2 regions of the Microbacterium sp. C-MGS6 genome follow, and region 1 is predicted to be linked to the other one. Evidence: predicted binding sites of a transcription regulator. Region 1 holds the regulator's gene; the other holds the start of a gene.
The links. The regulator LexA, encoded in region 1, represses DNA repair genes until DNA is damaged. The targets are predictions, from matches to a motif close to TCGAACANNTGTTCGA.
Positions count from the first base shown of each region.

Region 2: a site for LexA is predicted at 1,857-1,872, ahead of AC3B5L_RS01385 (HNH endonuclease signature motif containing protein). Genes of this name have one in related genera too.

Region 1 covers NZ_CM176934.1:2,343,933-2,347,339, reverse strand. The annotation lists gene metE (5-methyltetrahydropteroyltriglutamate--homocysteine S-methyltransferase) at 1-798, shown strand, start outside; gene lexA (transcriptional repressor LexA) at 863-1,549, opposite strand; gene AC3B5L_RS11450 (LysM peptidoglycan-binding domain-containing protein) at 1,856-2,224, shown strand; gene AC3B5L_RS11445 (histidinol-phosphate transaminase) at 2,298-3,383, shown strand; gene hisB (imidazoleglycerol-phosphate dehydratase HisB) at 3,380-3,407, shown strand, end outside.
Region 2 covers NZ_CM176934.1:282,255-285,661, reverse strand. The annotation lists gene AC3B5L_RS01390 (glycosyltransferase family 2 protein) at 1-415, shown strand, start outside; gene AC3B5L_RS01385 (HNH endonuclease signature motif containing protein) at 483-1,826, opposite strand; gene AC3B5L_RS01380 (hypothetical protein) at 2,239-2,892, opposite strand; gene AC3B5L_RS01375 (extracellular solute-binding protein) at 3,109-3,407, shown strand, end outside.

The sequences.
Region 1 (3,407 bases):
TTCGCCGAGCACCTCGACGGCTTCGCGGTCACGCAGCACGGCTGGGTGCAGTCGTACGGCTCACGAGCCACGCGTCCGTCGATCCTCTGGGGCGATGTCTCCCGCCCGGAGCCCATCACGGTCGCCTGGTCGGCATACGCCCAGTCGCTCACCGCGAAGCACATGAAGGGCATGCTCACGGGGCCGGTCACCATCCTCGCGTGGTCCTTCGTCCGCGACGACCAGCCTCTGGGGGAGACCGCGAACCAGGTCGCGCTCGCCCTCCGCGACGAGATCGCCGATCTGGAGGCCGCGGGCATCCAGGTGATCCAGGTCGACGAGCCGGCGCTGCGCGAGCTGCTGCCGCTGAAGCAGACCGACCAGCCCGCGTACCTGGACTGGTCCGTCGCCTCGTTCCGTCTGGCGACGGGCGGCGCCGCGGCGGCCACGCAGGTGCACACCCACCTCTGTTACTCGGAGTTCGGCGTCGTGATCGACGCGATCCGTGCGCTCGACGCCGACGTGACGTCGATCGAGGCGGCCCGCAGCCGCATGGAGGTCGTCGCGGACATCGCCGAGGTCGGCTTCGACCACGGCATCGGCCCCGGTGTCTACGACATCCACTCGCCGCGTGTGCCGACGGTCGAGGAGGTCGAGTCCCTGCTGCGTCGCGCGGTCGAGGAGATCCCGCTCCGTCAGCTCTGGGTGAACCCGGACTGCGGCCTGAAGACCCGCGGCTACGCCGAGACCACGGCATCGCTGCGGAACATCGTCGAGGCCACCCGCCGGGTGCGCGAGGACGTGGTGGTCACCGCCTGACACTCCTGCTCAGCGAGACGACGAAGGCCCTCCCGGTGCGCCGGGAGGGCCTTCGTCGTGTGTCTCAGACGGCGCGCATGACCGCGACGACCTTGCCGAGCACGACGGCTTCGTCGCCCAGGATCGGCTCGAACGCGGAGTTGCGGGGGAGCAGCCAGGTGTGGCCGTCGCGACGACGAAGCACCTTGACGGTGGCCTCGCCGTCGAGCATGGCGGCGACGATCTCGCCGTTCTCCGCGGTGTTCTGCGACCGGACCACGACCCAGTCCCCGTCGCAGATCGCGGCGTCGATCATCGACTCGCCGGAGACCTTGAGCATGAAGAGGTCGCCCTTGCCGACGAGCTGCCGGGGGAGCGGGAAGATCTCCTCCACCTGCTGATCGGCGGTGATGGGCACGCCGGCGGCGATGCGGCCGACCAGCGGGACCAGGGCGGCGTCGCCGACCGGGGTCGCCACATCCGCGGGGTTCTCCGCACCGGTGCCGGGAAGGTCGATGAGGACCTCCATGGCGCGCGTCTTGCCCGGGTCGCGCCGCAGGTAGCCGCTGAGCTCGAGCTGACCGAGCTGGTGCGTGACGCTGGACAGCGACTTGAGTCCGACGGCGTCGCCGATCTCGCGCATGCTCGGCGGGTAGCCGTTCTGTGCGATGGAGGCCTGGATGACCTCGAGGATCGCCATCTGCTTCGGGCTGAGGCTCTTGCGACGGCGGGTGCGCGGCGCCTCGGACTCGAGGGCTGAGGTGTCGCTCATGGTGCTCCTTCACTGCGTGATCCGACGTGCCTTCACTGCGTGATCCGACGTGCCGCTTCGAATGTCGGTGGCCCGTGGTGGGGTGTCCTTATCGAAACCGTATCCGAGAAAAGCGCGGATCTGGAAGATCTGTTCGAGCGTGTCGGGCGATTCGCGGGCCGCGGTTTCGAAGACAGCTTGACAGATGTTCGAACTCGAAGATATCTTCGGAACGTAGCTTCGCATCCACGGCTCCCGGCCGAGGCGCGGATGCGAAAGCTACGCCAACCTCCCCGGGCTCCGGCGCCGGGACAGTAAGGAGCAGACATGAGCAGCATCAGCCTCAGCACCGCGACCGCCTTCCCGGCATCGGCCCGTCCGGCCACCCGGCTGCGGATCACGGCACGCGGCCGCCGCGCTCTGCTCGCGCTCGCCTCGGTCCCGCTCGCAGCGGGCATCGCCTTCGCCGCCATCAGCGGGGGCAGTGCGATCGCCTCCGGCGCGGACGCACCGGCCGTCTCCGTCGAGACCGTCACGGTCATGCCCGGCGACACCCTCTGGTCGATCGCGAGCAGCATCGCCCCCGAGGCCGACCCCCGCGAGGTCATCGGTGAGATCAGCCGCATGAACCTCCTGCGCGGCGGCGAGCTGCAGGTCGGTCAGGAGCTCGCGCTCCCGGCCCGCTACACCGACTGACGCGGAGCCCGAGTCCTCCGATCCGGTCGTCACGATGACCTCGGCTCTCCGTGCTCCTCTTAAGATGGGAAGGGTGACCTTCTCCCTCAACGATCTCCCGCTCCGCGACGATCTGCGCGGACTCACCCCGTACGGCGCGCCCCAGGCCCCGCTGCCGGTGGCTCTGAACGTGAACGAGAACACGCATCCCGTTCCCGACGAGGTCGCCAGCGACATCCTCGATGACATCGCCGTGGCGATCCGGGACGTGAACCGGTACCCGGATCGTGAGTTCACGACGCTGCGGGAGGCCTTCGCCGACTACCTGGGTCACGGCCTCACGCCGGAGCAGATCTGGGCGGGAAACGGCTCCAACGAGGTGCTGCAGCACATCTTCCAGGCTTTCGGCGGTCCGGACCGCACGGCATTCGGCTTCGGCCCGACGTACTCGATGTACCCGCTCATCGCGAAGGGCACAGGGGCGTCGTGGATCGCCGGCACCCGGCAGCCGGACTACACCGTCACCGCGGAGGAGGCCGCGGAGCAGGTCAGTGCGGCCGACCCGGACATCGTGATCCTTTGCTCGCCGAACAATCCGACGGGCACGCCGCTGGGGCTCGACGTGGTGGAGGCCGTCTACGACGCCGCCCGTGGCGTGGTGATCGTCGACGAGGCCTATCAGGAGTTCGCGCCGCGCGATGCCCCGTCTGCACTGACTCTGCTGGAGGGCCGGCCGCGGCTGGCGGTCTCCCGCACCATGAGCAAGGCCTTCGCCTTCGCCGGTGCCCGTGTCGGCTACCTCGCCGCCGACCCCGCGTTCATCGACGCGCTGCGTCTGGTGCGCCTGCCCTACCACCTGAGCGCCCTGACGCAGGCGGCGGCCGTCGCCGCGCTCCGCAATGCCGACGTCATGCTCGGGATGGTGCAGGAGATCGTGGAGCAGCGCGACCGGATCACGGCCACGCTGGAGGCCCTCGGCTACACGCCCCACCTCTCGTGGTCCAACTTCGTGCTGTTCGGCGGCGTCGCGGACCCGCAGGCCACCTGGCAGCAGCTCTACGATCGCGGTGTGCTCGTCCGTGACGTCGGCATCCCCGGTCACCTGCGGGTGAGCGCCGGTACGGAGGCGGAGACCACGGCGTTCCTGGACGCCCTGGCCTCGATAGGATCGGCATCATGACCATCCCCGCGCCCACCGCACGCA
Region 2 (3,407 bases), 1.4 Mb from region 1:
CAAGGAGCGTCGCGCTGACCGCGTCGACCTCGTCGCGCGGGATACGCCGACCCCCGGACAGGCGCCGGAGTCGACGGCAGGCTCGGAGCGCAAGATCGGCGGCCGACGCCCGAAGCGCCTCGACGCGGTGCCCATCGCCCTGGACCCGATGAAGGCGTTCCGCGAGGACGGCGCTCGCGACGCCGACCTCACCGTCGCCGTCCGCTACGCCGGGTGGATGTTCACCGCCCCGCTGACAGCGGCGCCCGACGTGACGGCACACCTCGGCAGGTCCCCGCTTCTCGCGGGCCGTCGGGTCGAGCTCGTACGGAACGAGGACGGCAGCCTGCGGCTGCGCCGCGAGTGGCCGGGCGGCGCCTGGCGCGACGCCCTCGCACGAGCCGCCCGCCGCGTCCGCTCCCGACTTCGCCGCTGATCCCCCACCGACAGATCCGTCCACGCAGCAGATCCCTCCACACGCGCTGACGCCCGCGCGATCCCAGTCACGCTGCGACATCGAAGCGCGCCCGTCCGCCCAGCCGCGGTGTGCGCTGAGGGTCGACCCACCGCGGCGGAAGGAACCACGGTCGGCCGGTCACGCCGGAACCCTCGATCACGATCTCCCACCCGTTGTCGTGGATACGGTGGTGGCAGGTCTCGCAGAGCAGGATCCCGTTCGAGAGATCGGTCGGACCTCGATCTCGCTGCCACCAGCGGAGGTGGTGAGCCTTCGTCATCCCGGGCGGGAGCCCGCACATGGCGCACCCGCCATCCCGCTCGGCGAGGGCCAGCCGCTGGGCTCGGGTGAAGAGGCGCTTCTCGCGGCCCCAGTCCAGAACCTCGCTCGCACCGCCGAGGACGCAGGGGAGGACGCCCCCGCTGGCCGCCATCCGCCGCGCGGCGCCGATGTCGATCACCTGGTCGAGCCCGTCGACCGTCGCCGACCCGGTTCCCGCCTGCAGATCGTCCAGCGATACCCGAACGATCACCGTCGCCCCGGCGAGCGGCACCCGATCGCCCTCGCACCCGAGCGCGTGCGCGCAGAAGAGGGACAGCGCATCGGCCTGGATCATCGCGACGGAGCGCCGATCCGCGTCGGGCGACTCCGCATCGGGGGCTTCGAGGCGGGCGGCGAACACGGCAGACACGTGCCCGCGGATCGCGGTGACGACCGGCGCAGCGGACTCGGCATCGAGCTGCGCGTGCAGATGCACCATGCCGTCACGTTCGAAGATGCGCAGTCCGCGCCGACCGCGCTGTTCCTCCGCCCGCGGCGCTACGCCGTCGGGGTCGAGCCACGCTTCGGCGCGGAGGACGAGCTTGCGCACCGCATCAAGCTCGAGCCCTTCGGCTGCGGCGGTCAGCACGCGTTCCGCCTCGGCGATGCGCTCCACACCGGCCGCCACGCGGCAGCGATCGAGGAGAGCGACGAGGAGACCGATCGCCGGCGCTCCGAGCACACCCGACGCGAGTGCTTCCCGGAGGAGCGGATACCGCGCGGGCAGCGGTGCGCCGAGCAGATCGCTCCGCGGCGCGGTCGCCTCTCCGACCTTCACCAGGCGCTGCGCCCCCGCCGTCGAGATGCCCGTCGTCGCGGCGATGAGCTTCGCCGCCGTGCGGTACCCGCGTTGCTTCGCCAAGCTGTCGGCCCCGAGCTCCGCGCGCGACTCCCGGGCGATGCCGGCGGCCACGTCGACGTGGATCGCATCGAGCCGGCGCTGCAGAAGTCCGATCGCGTCGGCCACCTCGACGAGCTGCACGCGGGAGAGTTCGGCGACATCGCCCGCGGCGCCCCACGCCTCGTCGAGGCGATCCATCGCCTCGCGCAGTCCGGACGTTTTCGACATGCTTCATTCTATCTCGGCAGGCCTCAACTTTCGAAGTTATGTTCGAATGCATGCCGGCATTCTGCCGCGGTCTGCCGCTCCTCCTGCCCGCCCCTACACGTCGAAGAGCGGGGCCGGGCGGCAGTCGCGGCGGTAAAGATTGCCTGGGCCGTGTCGATCGGTGCGACGATCGCGCGTGGGCATCAGCACGCGACGAACATCACGCATCCCGAGCAGGACAGAGGGGGTGGGGTCGCACCACGAGAACCTGCCCTGGCAGGAGGTGGAGCCGCCCGGTCATGGCATCGGTCCCTCGCGCTGCGGGCTGACCGCGCTACGCGACCGGCGTCGTCCGCAGCGAACTGCGTCGCAGGAACAGGAGGGTTGGAATCCGCGACAAGCGAGACGAGGTCGCCGCAGGTGTGGAACGAGTCTAGAACGGCAGGTCGCGAGACCCCGGTGGGGCGATGAGGATGCCCGTGATCTTGCCGAAGCCGTTGTAGGCAACGCGGCCGATCCACTCTCCGGCCTCGTGGTGCAGGGTCACCTGCACGATCGCTCCGTTACTCAGGTGTCGGTTGGCGAGCGTGCTCAGCGGCGTGCTGCCGTCCGCCGTCTGTACCGTCGAATCGACGCAGGCTTCGAGGCGGCCGGTGTCACTCCGGATCTGGTCCCACACGCTCATCAGTTTGCGCTTGGTCAGCGCGCGACCGCAGGCGTACGTCATGTGTGCTCGCACAGCCTCGTAGTCGCCGGCATCCAGGTGTGCGAATACCGCGCTCGTGCGATCCGAGAGGTCTGTCACGGGCGATGCCATCATCCCTGCCTCACCCTTGGTGCCGAATCGCTTGAACGCTGCTTGTCGGCTCACGCCGAGCGTGGCGCCGATCTCTTGCCACGAGACGCCATGCGAGCGCGCGGTGGAGACCGACTCCTGCAAGCGCTCACGCGAACGCCGGACCAACTCGTCGGCCTGACGGATCATCAGAACCTCGTCATCCGAGCGAGACGGCGCTTCTCGTCCGCCAGCGTCGACGAGGGAGGCGAGGTCGGCGAGCGACAAGCCGCTGGTCGATGATCCATCCATGAAGCGAGCCTATGGGCCGAGCTCGTGAGCGTCAACTAATGGATGACATTCACGAATCGCACCTGTTCACCTCGTCGCATCCTCGCGTTCACGCCGCGCGCCTACCTTGAATGCGGACGCGCGACCGCGCTCACGAAACCAGACAATCTTTGTGCCTTCACCACAAGAACCGGTAGTGTCGCATCGACACACCTCGAAGGCGAGAAAGGGACGAACATGGCCGACAGGCAGCAGAGGCGCTGGGCGCTCATCGGATTGACGGCCGCGGCGGCGATCGCGCTCACCGGATGCACAGCGGGCGGCGACGGAGACGCGGGCGACGGCGGCGGCAGCGACGGCGACACCCTCATCGTCTACACGAACTCGAACAGCGACGGCCGCGGTGAGTGGATCACCGAGAAGGCGGCGGACGCGGGCATCGACATCGAGATCGTGGGCCTCGGCGGCGCCGACCTGACGAACCGCATCATCGCGGAGAAGAACAACCCCGTCGGCGACGTGGTCTTCGGCCTGAA